Regions from separate parts of the Brenneria rubrifaciens genome, predicted to be linked through region 2. Evidence: predicted binding sites of a transcription regulator. Region 2 holds the regulator's gene; the other holds the start of a gene.
What was found. Region 2 encodes CRP, which controls carbon source genes, mostly activating them, when cyclic AMP is high. Its sites were predicted from a motif close to ATGTGANNNNNNTCACAT; they were not measured.
Positions count from the first base shown of each region.

Region 1: a site for CRP is predicted at 4,094-4,111, ahead of cdd (cytidine deaminase). Genes of this name have one in related genera too.

Region 1 is NZ_CP034035.1:2,334,166-2,341,544, forward strand. Features, by position in the region: gene bioF (8-amino-7-oxononanoate synthase) at 1-329, opposite strand, end outside; gene bioB (biotin synthase BioB) at 381-1,418, opposite strand; gene bioA (adenosylmethionine--8-amino-7-oxononanoate transaminase) at 1,515-2,810, shown strand; gene EH207_RS10825 (CidA/LrgA family protein) at 2,921-3,328, shown strand; gene EH207_RS10830 (CidB/LrgB family autolysis modulator) at 3,328-4,026, shown strand; gene cdd (cytidine deaminase) at 4,169-5,059, shown strand; gene EH207_RS10840 (NAD-dependent malic enzyme) at 5,236-6,933, shown strand; gene gsiD (glutathione ABC transporter permease GsiD) at 6,988-7,379, opposite strand, start outside.
Region 2 is NZ_CP034035.1:125,401-132,779, forward strand. Features, by position in the region: gene argD (bifunctional acetylornithine/succinyldiaminopimelate transaminase) at 48-1,274, shown strand; gene crp (cAMP-activated global transcriptional regulator CRP) at 1,348-1,980, opposite strand; gene EH207_RS00525 (OsmC family protein) at 2,303-2,710, shown strand; gene EH207_RS00530 (phosphoribulokinase) at 2,779-3,648, opposite strand; gene EH207_RS00535 (YheU family protein) at 3,755-3,991, opposite strand; gene EH207_RS00540 (LysE family translocator) at 4,263-4,865, shown strand; gene EH207_RS00545 (ABC transporter ATP-binding protein) at 5,070-6,977, opposite strand; gene kefG (glutathione-regulated potassium-efflux system ancillary protein KefG) at 7,108-7,379, shown strand, end outside.

The DNA of each region.
Region 1 (7,379 bases), 1.8 Mb from region 2:
GCGTAACCGGAAATAAACAGCAGCGCGCGCGGGTATCCCAACCAGTCGGCCAACCGGGTTTCCAGTGCGGCATGCGCATCGGTATAGCCCGTCACATGCCCGGAACCGCCGCTGCCGACGCCGTATTGCGCCGCCCCCTGCTGCCAGGCCCGGATGATCTTGGGGTGATGACTTAACCCCAGATAGTCATTACTGGAAAAATTGAGATAACAGCGATCGCCCTGCATCATCCAGCGCCCGCTGCCGCCCTGATTGCTCTGCCGCTGACGATACGCCTCATCCCGCCGCCGCTGCGCCAGCGCCTGTTCAATACGCGTTTGCCAGCTCATCCCGCGTTGCTCCGCATTATCCTGCCCCTGGGTAGCGATAACTGATCGACGTTATACAGCGGCATTATAAAACTGCTCGCTGTCGCTATGGATCAATTGATCCGTCAGCCGCTGCTGCTGCTGGTTATCGCCATATTCGACGTCGGTCTGCTGCGGATTCAGCCCCAGCTTACGAAACAGTGCCAGATCCTTGTCTTCTTTGGGGTTCGGCGTGGTCAGAAGTTTGCAACCGTAGAAAATGGCGTTGGCGCCCGCCATAAAACACATGGCTTGCGTCTGTTCGCTCATCTGCTCGCGTCCGGCGGACAACCGAACATAGGAAGACGGCATCATAATACGGGCGACGGCAATGGTGCGGATAAAATCAAACGGGTCGACATCATCATTATCGGCCAGCGGCGTGCCCTTTACTTTGACCAGCATATTGATGGGAACGCTTTCCGGCGGTGTCGGCAGGTTGGCCAGTTGTACCAGCAATCCGGCCCGGTCGCGCACGGTTTCCCCCAGGCCGACAATCCCGCCGGAACAGACTTTGATCCCCGCCTGGCGAACCTTATCCAACGTATCAAGACGCTCCTGATAGCTACGCGTGGTGACGATACTGCCGTAGAATTCTGGTGAGGTGTCCAGATTATGGTTATAAAAATCCAGCCCGGCGGAGGCCAGACGCTCCGCCTGATGGTTATTCAACGTACCGAGCGTCATGCAGGTTTCCATCCCCAGTTCTTTTACGCCTTGTACCATCTGCTCCAGATAGGGCATGTCGCGCTCATGGGGATTTTTCCAGGCCGCGCCCATGCAAAAACGGGTCGAGCCGGCCGCTTTTGCCTGACGCGCCGACGCCAGCACCTGCTCCACCTGCATTAGTCGTTCGGTTTCAATTCCGGTACGGTAGCGGGAACTTTGCGGACAATATTTACAGTCTTCCGGGCAAGCGCCGGTTTTAATGGATAGCAGGGTACTAACCTGCACCTGACGCGGATCGAAGTGCCGACGATGCACTTGCTGGGCCTCAAACATCAGTTCCAGAAACGGTGTGTTGAAGAGCTTTTGCGCTTGCTCAAGCGTCCAGTTAATACGGTCAGCCATCTCGGCATCTCCAAAATAAAAAACGTTTCGTCAGTTTAAATTAACCCGATATACTGTCAACCAAATGGAACTCAATTTGGTTGACAGCGTACCATGATGACCCCGGAAGACTTAGCCTTTGACCAGCGCCATATCTGGCATCCTTACACGTCAATGACGCAGCCGCTCCCCTGTTATCCGGTGGTATCGGCCAATGGCGCCGAACTGCAACTGAATGACGGACGTAGACTGATCGACGGCATGTCCTCCTGGTGGGCGGCGATCCACGGCTACAATCATCCGGCGATCAATCAGGCGGTGCAGGATCAACTGTCGCAAATGTCACATGTGATGTTCGGGGGCATTACCCATCCCCCGGCCGTCGCGCTGTGCCGCCGGTTGGTGGATATCACCCCGGCCGGACTGGAGTGCGTGTTTCTGGCCGACTCAGGTTCCGTCGCGGTTGAAGTGGCCATGAAGATGGCGGTGCAATACTGGCAGGCGCGTGGCGAAGCGCGCCGGCGTTTACTTACCCTGCGCCGCGGCTATCACGGCGATACCCTGGGCGCGATGTCGGTGTGCGACCCGCAAAACGCCATGCACAGTCTGTATCAAGGCTATCTCCCCCAGCATCTGTTTGTGGACGCGCCGCAATGCGGCTTTGACGCCGATTGGCTGGAGACAGACATTGCGCCACTGCGTACCGCGCTGGACGAACAGTCTCACACGATTGCCGCCGTCATTCTGGAGCCGATCGTTCAGGGCGCAGGCGGTATGCGTTTTTATCATCCGGCTTATCTGCGGCAGGTGCGTGAACTGTGCGACCAGCACGGCGTGTTACTGATCGCGGACGAAATTGCCACCGGATTTGGCCGTACCGGTAAACTGTTCGCCTGTGAACACGCGGCGATCGCCCCGGATATATTGTGTCTGGGGAAAGCGCTGACCGGCGGCTATATGACGTTATCCGCCACGCTGACCACCCGCGCGGTAGCTGAAACCATCAGCAACGGCGCGGCAGGCTGTTTCATGCACGGCCCGACGTTCATGGCCAACCCGCTGGCCTGTGCCGCCGCCAACGCCAGCCTATCGTTGTTGGCGGAAAATCGCTGGCAACCGCAGGTAAAAGCGATTGAACAACAACTGCGCCAAGGTCTTATGCCGCTTACCGGGTCCGGGCAGGTCGCCGACGTTCGGGTGCTGGGCGCGATCGGCGTGGTGGAAACCCGCCGCCCGGTGAATATGGCGCGACTGCAACACTTTTTTGTCGAACGCGGCGTATGGATTCGCCCATTCGGCAAGCTGATTTACCTGATGCCGCCGTTTATCATCCAATCCTCGCAGTTGTATCGGCTCACATCGGCAATTGGCGAAGCGCTTGCGGACGCCAGCCTGTTTAACAATGAGTCCTGAATCACACCATAAGATTGCAACTCAAACATCTTGCTCGGAAAACTTGTGAGCTGTGGCACGCTAATTCCATAAGCGCTATGATGATGACCTCGGTTAATCAGGAATTTCCTATGCGTAATACGTTCACACTATGCTGGCAGTATTTACGCGCTTTCGCATTGATTTACCTCTGTCTGCTGGCAGGCAATGCGATATCCGCGTTACTTCCGTTGACGATTCCCGGCAGCATCATAGGGATGCTGATTCTGTTCTCACTTCTCGCCTCGCAGATCCTGCCCGCCCAGTGGGTGAAACCCGCCTGCCGCCTGTTAATCCGTTATATGGCGCTGCTGTTCGTGCCGATTGGCGTGGGCGTCATGAACTATTATGACTTGCTCAGTCAACAGTTCGGCCCGATTGTCGTCTCCTGTGTGATCAGTACGCTGGTGGTGATGATCACCGTCGGCTTCAGCACACAACTCATGCAACGTAAACAGATCATCGGAAACAATCGTCTGCAAGGTAAGGAAAAAGAATAATGCTGGCCTCTTTATGGTGGTCGTTGCCGCTCACTTTGTGCGTTTTTTTTGCCGCCCGTAAGCTGGCGATATGGACCAAAATACCGTTGCTGAATCCGTTGCTGATTTCAATGGTCATTATTATCCCGCTGCTGCTGCTACTGCATATTCCTTACGATCGCTATTTCAAAGGAAGTGAAGTGCTCAATGACCTACTGCAACCCGCCGTCGTCGCATTGGCTTTTCCTTTATACGAACAGCTTCACCAGATCCGCGCCCGCTGGAAATCGATTATCAGCGCCTGTTTTATCGGCAGCGTGACCGCGATCGTTTCCGGTACGCTGATCGCTCTGTGGATGGGCGCATCGCCTGAGATTGCCGCTTCCGTGTTGCCCAAGTCCGTTACGACACCCATTGCCATGGCGGTGGCCGACGCTATCGGCGGCATTCCGGCTATCAGCGCCGTCTGCGTGATTTTTGTCGGTATTCTGGGCGCTGTGTTAGGGCACAGCCTCTTTGATCGCCTCGGTATCAAAACCAAAGCCGCGCGCGGTTTATCAATGGGAACCGCTTCACATGCTCTGGGCACGGCACGTAGTGTGGAAGTGGATTTTCAGGAAGGAGCATTCAGTTCACTGGCGCTGGTCATTTGTGGAATTATCACCTCGCTGATTGCGCCCTTTATATTTCCCGTCCTGTTACATTTATTTGGGAAATAACGTGAACAAGAAATTTTTTGAAATATATCGCGTATTTAATATTTAATTTTCATTAATTTCACATATGAAGAGATAATAGTCACAATTTATTGCTACTTTGATCGCTGACATGATTTATTGACTGGTAAAAGAGTACGCCGACATGCATCCACGTTTTGAAACCGCCTTTCAACAATTACCCGCCAGCCTGCAATTCCCCCTGGCGACGATCCTGCACCGCCCGGATTTTTCCGCCATGCTGACTGCCGATGAAGTGGAAAGTTTGTGCCGCGCCAGCCGGTTGGATCGTGATACGCTGGCGTTTGCTTTGCTCCCACTAGCCGCCGCCTGCGCCCAGGCGATGATATCCCATTTTCAGGTTGGCGCGATCGCACAAGGCATAAGCGGTAATCTCTATTTCGGCGCTAACATGGAGTTTGCTCACGGTCAGCTTCAGCAAACGGTGCACGCCGAACAAAGCGCCATCGCCCACGCCTGGTTACGTAATGAAAGAGGGTTGAACTCCATTACGGTGAATCACACGCCTTGCGGCCACTGCCGGCAATTCATGAATGAATTGAACTGCGCGGCTTCACTGCGTATCCAACTCCCTGGACGCCAGCCCGCCCTGCTCAGCCACTATTTGCCAGACGCCTTCGGCCCGGGCGATTTACAAATCGAGACATTATTGCTGGATGATGTGAATCACGGCTTTGTGCTGGAGAAGGCGGACGGGCTTACGCTGCACGCACTGGAAGCCGCCAACCTCAGCCACGCGCCATACAGTCATGCCATCAGCGGTATCGCTCTGGAAACGGTGAACGGCCGTCTCTATACTGGTCGTTATGCGGAAAACGCCGCGTTCAATCCCAGCCTGCCGCCTCTGCAAGCTGCGCTGAATCTGATGAACCTCGCCGGCGAAGCGCAAACCGCCATCCGCCGGGCGGTGATTGTCGAATGCCGCAACGCCGCGATTGTCCAGGGGACGATATCGCAAATCATGCTGGCTGAATTTGGGTGCACGGACGTTGCCCTGCATTTCATTGACAAATAATGGCAACAATTTTGTGAAGTGAATCGATTCATTCTATTTTAATGCCCAGATTCAAGTTATCTGTAACTATTTAAATTAACAATTCCTGTACATAATTTCTGGGTAATTTAAGATCCGTTCAGCTTTTGCTAATATCATATCAATTCGTTTCTGTTACCCGAAGAGTAAAAAAAGTCATGGAATTAGAATACGAAAGTAAACGACCTCTCTACATCCCTTACGCTGGTCCAATATTACTTGAATTTCCGTTGCTGAATAAAGGCAGTGCTTTTACTGAAGAAGAGCGCACTGACTTTAATCTGCACGGTTTGCTGCCAGAAGCCGTTGAGACGATTGAAGAACAGGCCGAACGCGCCTGGCGTCAATACCAGGAATTCAAGAACGATATTGAGAAGCATGTCTATTTACGCAATATCCAGGATACTAACGAAACGCTGTTCTATCGCCTGCTGGACGCTCATCTGAGCGAAATGATGCCAATCATCTATACGCCGACCGTGGGCGAAGCCTGTGAGCACTTCTCCGATATTTATCGCCGGGCCCGCGGCCTGTTTATCTCCTACCCGAACCGCGCGCATATCGACGATATGCTCCAAAACGCCACCAAGCAGAATGTAAAAGTCATCGTTGTGACCGACGGAGAACGTATTCTGGGTCTGGGCGATCAGGGCATCGGTGGTATGGGGATTCCTATCGGTAAACTCTCGCTGTATACCGCGTGTGGCGGCATCAGCCCGGCTTACACCCTGCCGGTTGTTCTGGATGTGGGCACCAACAACCCGCAGCGCCTGAACGATCCGCTGTACATGGGCTGGCGTCATCCGCGTATTACCGATGACGAATACTATGCGTTCGTCGACGAATTCATTCAGGCCGTCAAACGCCGCTGGCCGAACGTCCTGTTGCAGTTTGAAGACTTCGCACAGAAAAATGCGACCCCGCTGCTAAACCGCTACCGTGATGAACTCTGTAGCTTCAACGACGACATTCAGGGCACGGCCGCCGTCGCACTGGGTAGCCTGATTGCCGCCAGCCGCGCCGCGGGCAGCCAGTTGCGCGATCAGACAGTGGTCTTCCTGGGCGCCGGCTCCGCCGGTTGCGGTATCGCCGAGCAAATCGTTGCCCAGATGAAATCCGAAGGTCTGAGCGAAGACGAAGCGCGCGCCCGCGTCTTCATGGTTGATCGTTTCGGCCTGCTGACGGATAAATTACCGAACCTGCTCGACTTCCAGAGCAAGCTAGTGCAGAAAAGCGATCTGTTGACCTCCTGGGACGTGACCAGCGATGCCATCTCCCTGCTGGAAGTGGTTCGCAACGCCAAACCGACCATCATGATCGGGGTTTCCGGCCAGCCGGGTCTGTTTACGGAAGAAATTATCCGTGAAATGCACAAACACTGCGCCCGCCCAATCGTTATGCCGCTGTCCAACCCGACCTCCCGTGTGGAAGCCCGCCCGGAAGACATTATTCGTTGGACCGACGGCACCGCGCTGGTCGCGACAGGCAGCCCGTTCAGCCCGGTCACCTATCAGGACAAGGTTTACCCGATTGCCCAGTGCAACAACTCCTTTATCTTCCCAGGCATTGGATTGGGCGTACTGGCCTCCGGGGCGAAACGCATTACCGACGGCATGCTGATGGCAGCCAGCCGCGCATTGGCCGACTGTTCACCGATGGCCAACAACGGTGACGGCGCGTTACTGCCGGATCTCGAGGATATTCAGGAAGTATCCAAGCGTATCGCGCTGGAAGTGGGTAAAGCGGCACAGTTGCAAGGTGTCGCGGTCGTGACGTCAGGCGACGCACTGGAAAAGGCGATTGCGCACAATTTCTGGCAGCCGCAGTACCGTAACTACAAACGAACTTCTTTCTAATTAATAGTCTGTAGTAAAAAAGCGCGGCCCGATTTTAGGCCGCGCTTTTTGCATCTAGCCTTTCAGCTTCGGATCAAGCGCATCACGCAAGCCATCCCCCAGCAGATTAAACGCCAGCACCGTCAGGAAAATCGCCAAGCTGGGAAAAATCGCCACGTGGGGTGCAATCACCATATCGGAACGCGCTTCATTGAGCATCGCCCCCCATTCCGGCGTTGGCGGCTGAGCGCCCAGCCCTAGAAACGACAAACTGGCCGCAGTGATAATCGACATGCCGATGCGCATGGAGAAATACACCACAATCGACGACACCGTGCCGGGAAGAATATGCCGGAAGACAATCGTCCAGTCGGACGCCCCGATACTGCGCGCCGATTCAATGTAAGTCTGGTGTTTCAGTACCAGCGTATTGCCTCTGACCAATCGGGCAAACGCCGGGATACTGA
Region 2 (7,379 bases):
GACTATATTTTCATACGGAACGATGAAATATCAGAGCGGGGCAGCAAATGACTACAGAGAACAAAACAGTAACAAGGGAAACTCACGATAAAGTAATTCTGCCGGTTTATGCACCAGCGCAGTTTGTGCCGGTAAAAGGTAAGGGAAGCCGGGTGTGGGATCAGCAAGGGCGAGAATATATTGATTTCTCAGGCGGTATTGCCGTTACCGCGCTGGGGCATTGCCATCCCGCTCTGGTCGCCGCGTTGAAACAGCAAGGAGAACAACTCTGGCACACCAGCAATGTTTTTACTAATGAGCCGGCGTTGCGTCTGGCCAGCAAGCTGATTAACGCGACCTTTGCCGATCGGGTGTTCTTTGTCAACTCCGGGGCGGAGGCCAACGAAGCGGCGTTTAAACTGGCGCGCCACTACGCGATTGAACGCCACAGCCCGTACAAGACTAAAATCATCGCGTTTTATAATGCGTTCCATGGAAGAACGTTGTTCACCGTCTCGGTTGGCGGCCAGGCAAAATATGCTGACGGTTTTGGCCCGAAGCCTGCGGATATCGTTCATGTGCCTTTTAACGATCTGGACGCGGTTAGAGCGGTAATGGATGATCACACCTGTGCGGTGGTTCTGGAACCCGTGCAGGGAGAGGGCGGAATTATGCCGGCGACGCCAGCGTTTCTGCAGGGCGTGCGTGAGTTATGCGATCGGCATAACGCGCTGCTGGTGTTTGACGAGGTCCAAAGTGGAATGGGCAGAACGGGAAAACTGTTTACTTATATGCATTACGGTATTACGCCAGATATTCTGACCACGGCGAAAGCGTTGGGGGGCGGTTTCCCGATCAGTGCGATGCTGACAACCGAGGAAATTGCCTCGGTGATGACGGTTGGCGTACACGGTACGACCTATGGCGGTAACCCGCTGGCTTGCGCAGTGGCGGAAGCCGCGCTGGACACCATTAATACGCCGGAAGTGTTGTCTGGTGTGGCGGATCGTCACGAACGGTTTGTCAATGAACTGGAAAAAATTAACCAGCGGCATGGCATTTTCGAACAGATTCGCGGCATGGGCCTATTGCTGGGCGCCGAGCTGACCCCGGAGTGGCATGGCCGGGCGCGTAACTTCCTGGCCGCCGCCGCTGAGCAAGGCGTTATGGTGCTGATAGCCGGTCCGAATGTGATTCGTTTTGTGCCCTCCCTGGTGATTGAAACGGAAGATATCGAGCAGGGAATGGCTAAATTCGCTAAAGCCGTCGAGCAGGTGGTTAACGCCGCAGATTAATGCGCTATTGCCATGAAACAGTTAAAAAAGCGTGAGGTTGGCTTCACGCTTTTTTTGTAGGGTAAGGTAAGACTTAACGAGTGCCGTAAACGACGATCGTTTTGCCATGTGCGGAGATCAGGTTCTGGTCTTCTAGCATTTTAAGAATGCGGCCCACGGTTTCACGTGAACAGCCAACAATTTGTCCGATTTCCTGGCGGGTAATTTTTATTTGCATGCCATCCGGGTGGGTCATGGCATCAGGTTGTTTCGCCAGATTTAGCAGCGTTTGAGCAATACGGCCTGTGACATCAAGAAAAGCCAGGTTGCCGACTTTTTCCGAGGTTACCTGTAGACGGCTTGCCATTTGCGCGGACAGACGCATGAGAATATCTGGATTGACCTGTATTAGTTGCCGGAATTTCTTGTAAGAAATTTCAGCGACTTCACAAGCCGTTTTTGCCCGTACCCAGGCGCTGCGCTCCTGTCCTTCCTCAAACAGGCCAAGCTCGCCGATAAAATCTCCCTGATTGAGATAAGAGAGAATCATTTCTTTGCCTTCTTCATCTTTGATTAGCACTGCGACAGAGCCTTTCACGATGTAGTAAAGCGTTTCTGCTTTTTCACCCTGGTGAATAAGCGTGCTCTTCGATGGATACTTATGGATATGGCAATGAGAAAGGAACCATTCGAGAGTGGGGTCTGTTTGCGGTTTGCCGAGAACCATTCGCTATTATCCTCTGTTGTAATTCACTGCGCAAATCACAGGGCTCAGAGTTCCCTGTACGGCGTGTTAACTGCGACTGCTAAAAAATCAAATTTCGTGTGGGCAGAATGACGTCAGGGAATATACTGGAATTTACTATCTGGCGACGCCATCACCTTCCTTGTATCTGTGTTTGCCCGGAACAGGCAGATGCTACTTTTGTTTTTAACACAGCTTGAGGGAAGTGTCTTGTATTGTCTCGCTTCAGCATGAGAAAGCGCCGGGTATGGCGTTTTTTGTATAGTAACAATATAAATTTTCAAAAATTTTTTAGGGAGACGCTATGCATGCACGGGTGAAATGGATTGAAGGCTTAACGTTTCTTGGCGAGTCCGCCTCAGGACATCAGGTTATGATGGACGGCAATGCGGGTGACAAGGCGCCAAGCCCTATGGAAATGCTGCTGATATCGGTTGGCGGTTGCAGCGCGATCGATGTTGTGTCGATTTTGCAAAAAGGACGTCACGATGTCGCCGATTGTGAAGTGAAATTGACTTCGGAACGGAGAGTGCAAGCGCCTCGTCTGTTTACTCATATCAATTTGCATTTCATCGTGACGGGGAAAGGGCTGACCGATCAGGCGGTAGAGCGCGCGGTGGTATTGTCTGCTGAAAAGTATTGCTCTGTGGCGCTGATGTTGGGGGAAGTTGTTCAGGTTACGCACAGTCATGAAGTCCGGGATTCAGCCTAACCGCGCCTTCCTGACATCGTCGCCATCACAGCGACACGACGCGCCTGATAGGGCGTGATGCTGTGATGCTATTCGATCTTTTTCCCTTCCAGCAGGCGTTGTACCAGCGGCGTCATAATCAGCTCCATCGCCAAACCCATTTTTCCACCGGGAACAACCAGCGTGTTGATATGAGAAATAAACGAGCCTTGCAACATGGCGAGCAGATAAGGGTAATCAATATTGTCCAGCCCCTGAAAATGTATCACCACGAAGCTCTCATCCAGTGAAGGAATGGATTTCGCTGCGAACGGGTTGGACGTATCCACGGTGGGGACGCGCTGGAAATTTAAGTGGGTGCGTGAAAATTGTGGCGTGATGTAAGTGATGTAGTCCTCCATCGAGCGAACGACTGAATCCATCACGGCTTCGCGTGAATGCCCGCGTTCATTGACATCACGAATCAATTTTTGAATCCACTCCAGATTGACGATAGGCACCACGCCGACCAGCAGATCGACGTGTTGAGCCACATTGTGTTGCTCGGTAACCACGCCGCCATGCAGACCTTCGTAAAACAGCACATCCGTGGGTGACGGCATGGGTTCCCAGGGGGTGAATGTACCGGGAACCTGATTGTAGGGAATCGCTTCATCATAGGTGTGAAGGTATTTGCGGGTTTTCCCTCGCCCATGCTGCCCATATTCAATGAACGACTGTTCCAGCAGGCTGAAATCATTGGCTTCGGGCCCAAAGTAGCTGATGTGCCGGCCAAGATCGCGCGCCTTGCGAATGGCCATATCCATTTCCGGGCGGGTGTAACGATGGAAGCTATCCCCTTCGAGCTGGGCAGCCCGCATTTTCAACTGCTGAAAAATTTTATGGAACGCCTGGCTGGTGGTGGTGGTTCCCGCGCCGCTGGAGCCGGTAACGGCTATAATTGGATGCTTATATGACATGTGAGGCTTTACTCCGTGATGGCGGCGCGACTTAGCATCGCCGTCGGTAATCGGGCGCCATCAAAAAAGGGAATAGATATGCACTGCTTTTAGCATATTTAGTCGTTCAATACGAGTGATGCTCACCGGCATTAAATTGGTCCCGGGGCATAATGTTGATGGTTTCATGTAATTCAGACCACACCAGTACGATTTCACCGGACGTCAGTTGCCGACGAATGTCAGCGACTTTTTGCGCTAATGTGCGTTCTTCCTCACCGTAATCGGTTCCCTCCCGCAGCACGAAAGATTCGATGAGATTGTTCAGCGTTTCAGGATCGAGTTGTTGCCAGGGAATAATCACGATTTTTTCCAAAATAGGGTACTGATAAAAGCGGGCGAAAAATGCGATACATCATGTCATGAAATCTTGTTATCCGATCTTGTGCGATCAATAGCATACTGCTAGCTTCGATACTGCCAGTTAATCACTCTTTTTTGATTTGTCAAAACCCTCATGCGTTGAGCCTGGGATGTGCGGAAAAGGGTGATTTGCTAAAATCGAGGCTGAAAAAGCACATGGCAATAGACGGTATCGACTCAACGCAGTCGGGCGAGGCGAGAGGCGCCACTTCATGGAACTGAGTTTATTTCTCTCAATGTTAGGTTTTCTCTGGGTTGCGGCCATTACGCCCGGACCAAATAACATGTTGCTGACCACGTCCGGCGCAAACTTTGGTTTTATGCGTTCTTTGTGGCTGATGGGCGGTATCATGCTGGGTATGCAAAGTATCTTGCTGCTGGTGGCGTTTGGCGTGGGCAGCCTGATTCTGCTCTATCCCTCGCTGCATTTTATCTTCAAAGTTTTCGGCAGTGCTTACCTGTTCTGGCTGGCGTGGAAAATTGCCACTGCCGCTTATGAGACGCTGGAAACTAATGCCGCGCCGTCCAGACCGATCCGGTTTTATCAGGGATGGCTACTGCAATTCTTGAATCCAAAAGCGTGGTTGATGGCTTTGGGGGCGGTTGCCAGCTTCAGTCTGGCAGGGGACGGCTATTCCCATTCGGTGGCGGCGATAAGCGTGGGAATCGTGCTGGTGAATCTGGCGTCGGGGGTGATTTGGCTGGGATTCGGTACGATGATAGGCCGCCTGCTGCGCAGTAAAAAAGCATGGGTTATCTTCAATGTTTCGATGGGCGTGCTGACCGCAGCGTGTGTGCTGCTGATTTGGCATTGATGAAATAGCTTGCCGCTTGCTATTCAGTTATCGCACTGCCGCCAGGCGAAGGCTGGGGAAGAACTGAAATAGCACGCAACCCCCAGAATGACGCAGGCGGCGAAGAGAACATCATAGGAAAGATGTTCGCCGAATGGTTGTATCGGTATATGCCAAGATGATGCGGAAGCATACAAGAGACTGGATCGCTGGGCTGAATGCCATTCAATCGCCTTGCATCATCCGCTCCAGTTGTTCCTGCGCGTCCAGCCAGGCCGATTCCGTTTCTTCCAGCGCGATTTTGACTTTTGTTTGTTGTTGCAGACAGTCGGTGAGTTCGGCTTTACGGCTGATGTCATAGAGATCGCTCTCCGCCAGCCGGGTTTCGAGCGAGGCCAGCGCGTCGCCCAGCTTTTCCATCTGCTGCTCAAGTTTGGTGATCTGCTTACGCAGCGGCTGCGTTTGCGTTCTCAGCTCTGCTTCCCGCCGCTTTTGTTCTTTTCTGGCCTGGGCGCTGTTGGCGGTGTTCTCTTTTGACGTCTCATCCGACGCATTATCCTGACGTTGCAGGCCGACCAGCCATTGCTGATAATCTTCCAGATCGCCATCGAAATGCTCGACCTGGCGATCGTGCACCAGATAAAGATCGTCGGTGGTGGAGCGGAGCAAGTGTCGATCGTGCGATACCACCACCAGCGCGCCTTCAAAATCGATCAGCGCTTCGGTCAGCGCCTGTCGCATATCCAGATCGAGGTGGTTGGTGGGTTCATCCAGCAGCAGCAGATTCGGGCGCTGCCAGACGATCAGGGCCAGAACCAGACGGGCTTTTTCGCCCCCGGAGAAACATTCGGTGACTTCGGTGACTTTATCCCCCTGAAACCCGAAACCACCGAGGTAATCACGCAACTGTTGTTCCGTTTCCCGTTCGGCCAGACGGACAAGATGCTGTAGCGGCGATTCATCCGCCCGCAGAAACTCCAACTGATGCTGGGCGAAATACCCCAGCCTGACCCCTTTGGCCAGGCCGATTTCGCCTTGTATGGGCGCGATCGTGCCCGCCAACAGCTTAATCAGCGTGGATTTACCCGCGCCATTATGCCCCAGCAAGCCTATACGTGAGCCGGGCACCAAATTGAGCTTAATCGACGCCAGAATCAGCTTGTCACCATAGCCTGCGCTGACTTTTTCCATTCGCAGCAGCGGGTTGGGCAAAGATTCCGGTGGGCGGAAACTGAAACGAAAAGGATTATCCACGTGCGCCGGGGCAATCATTTCCATCCGTTCCAGCATTTTTATCCGGCTTTGCGCCTGTTTAGCCTTGCTCGCTTTAGCGCGGAAACGGTCAATATAATGTTGCAAATGCGCGACTCTTTCCTGCTGGTGCTCATACAGCGATTGCTGCTGCGCCAGCCGGGTAGCCCGTTGACGTTCAAAAGAGGAGTAGTTGCCCGTGTATTCGTTCAGCACCTGCTGCTCGATATGTAGGATCTTATTGACGACGGGATCGAGGAAATCGCGGTCGTGAGAAATCAGCACCAACGTGCCCGGATAGCTTTTCAGCCATTTCTCCAGCCAGATGACCGCGTCCAGATCGAGGTGGTTGGTCGGTTCATCCAGCAGCAGCAAATCTGAACGGCAAATCAACGCCTGAGCCAGATTAAGACGCATGCGCCAGCCGCCGGAAAACGCGCTGACGGGCTGCTGTAGCTGATCCTGGGAGAAGCCTAGACCGTGCAGCAAACTTGAGGCTCTGGCCTGAATAGTCCAAGCTTGAATAGCATCCAGCTTGCCGTGCAACGTCGCAATGGCATGCCCGTCGTTCTCTTCGTTGGCGGTGTGCAGTTCGGCTTCCAAATGACGGTATTCGCGATCGCCATCAATGACGTAATTAAGCGCCGGTACATCCAGCGCGGGGGTTTCCTGATTTACCCACGCCAGCGCCCAGTTCTGAGGGAAGGTGACGCTGCCGTTGTCGGCGCTGATTTCACCTTTAAGTAACGATAACAACGTAGACTTGCCACAGCCGTTCTTACCGACCAACCCGACTTTCTGACCTGGATTAACCGTGGCTGTCGCGTTATCCAGTAAAACGCGCACGCCACGTCGAATTTGCAGCGAAGAGAAAACAATCATAAAGCGCCGTATGTTCAGAGTATGTTAAATTATTGACCTAATAACAGCACCCGTTGTGTCTGTTTTTTTAGTCGTTGCGCTGCATGGTAACGGAAAACGTCTACCGTGACGACGCTTTGGAGGGGAATAGATGTTGCAGCCACCGAGGATTTTGCTGCTGTATGCCCATCCGGAATCACAGGACTCGGTAGCGAACCGGGTTTTACTGCAACCGGCACAGCAGTTGGATAATGTCACCGTGCACGATCTTTACGCGCACTATCCTGATTTTTTTATTGATATTCATCATGAACAACAATTGCTGCGTGAACACGAGGTGGTTGTTTTTCAACATCCGCTTTATACCTACAGTTGTCCGGCCTTGTTGAAAGAATGGCTTGATCGGGTTTTGTCGCGCGGTTT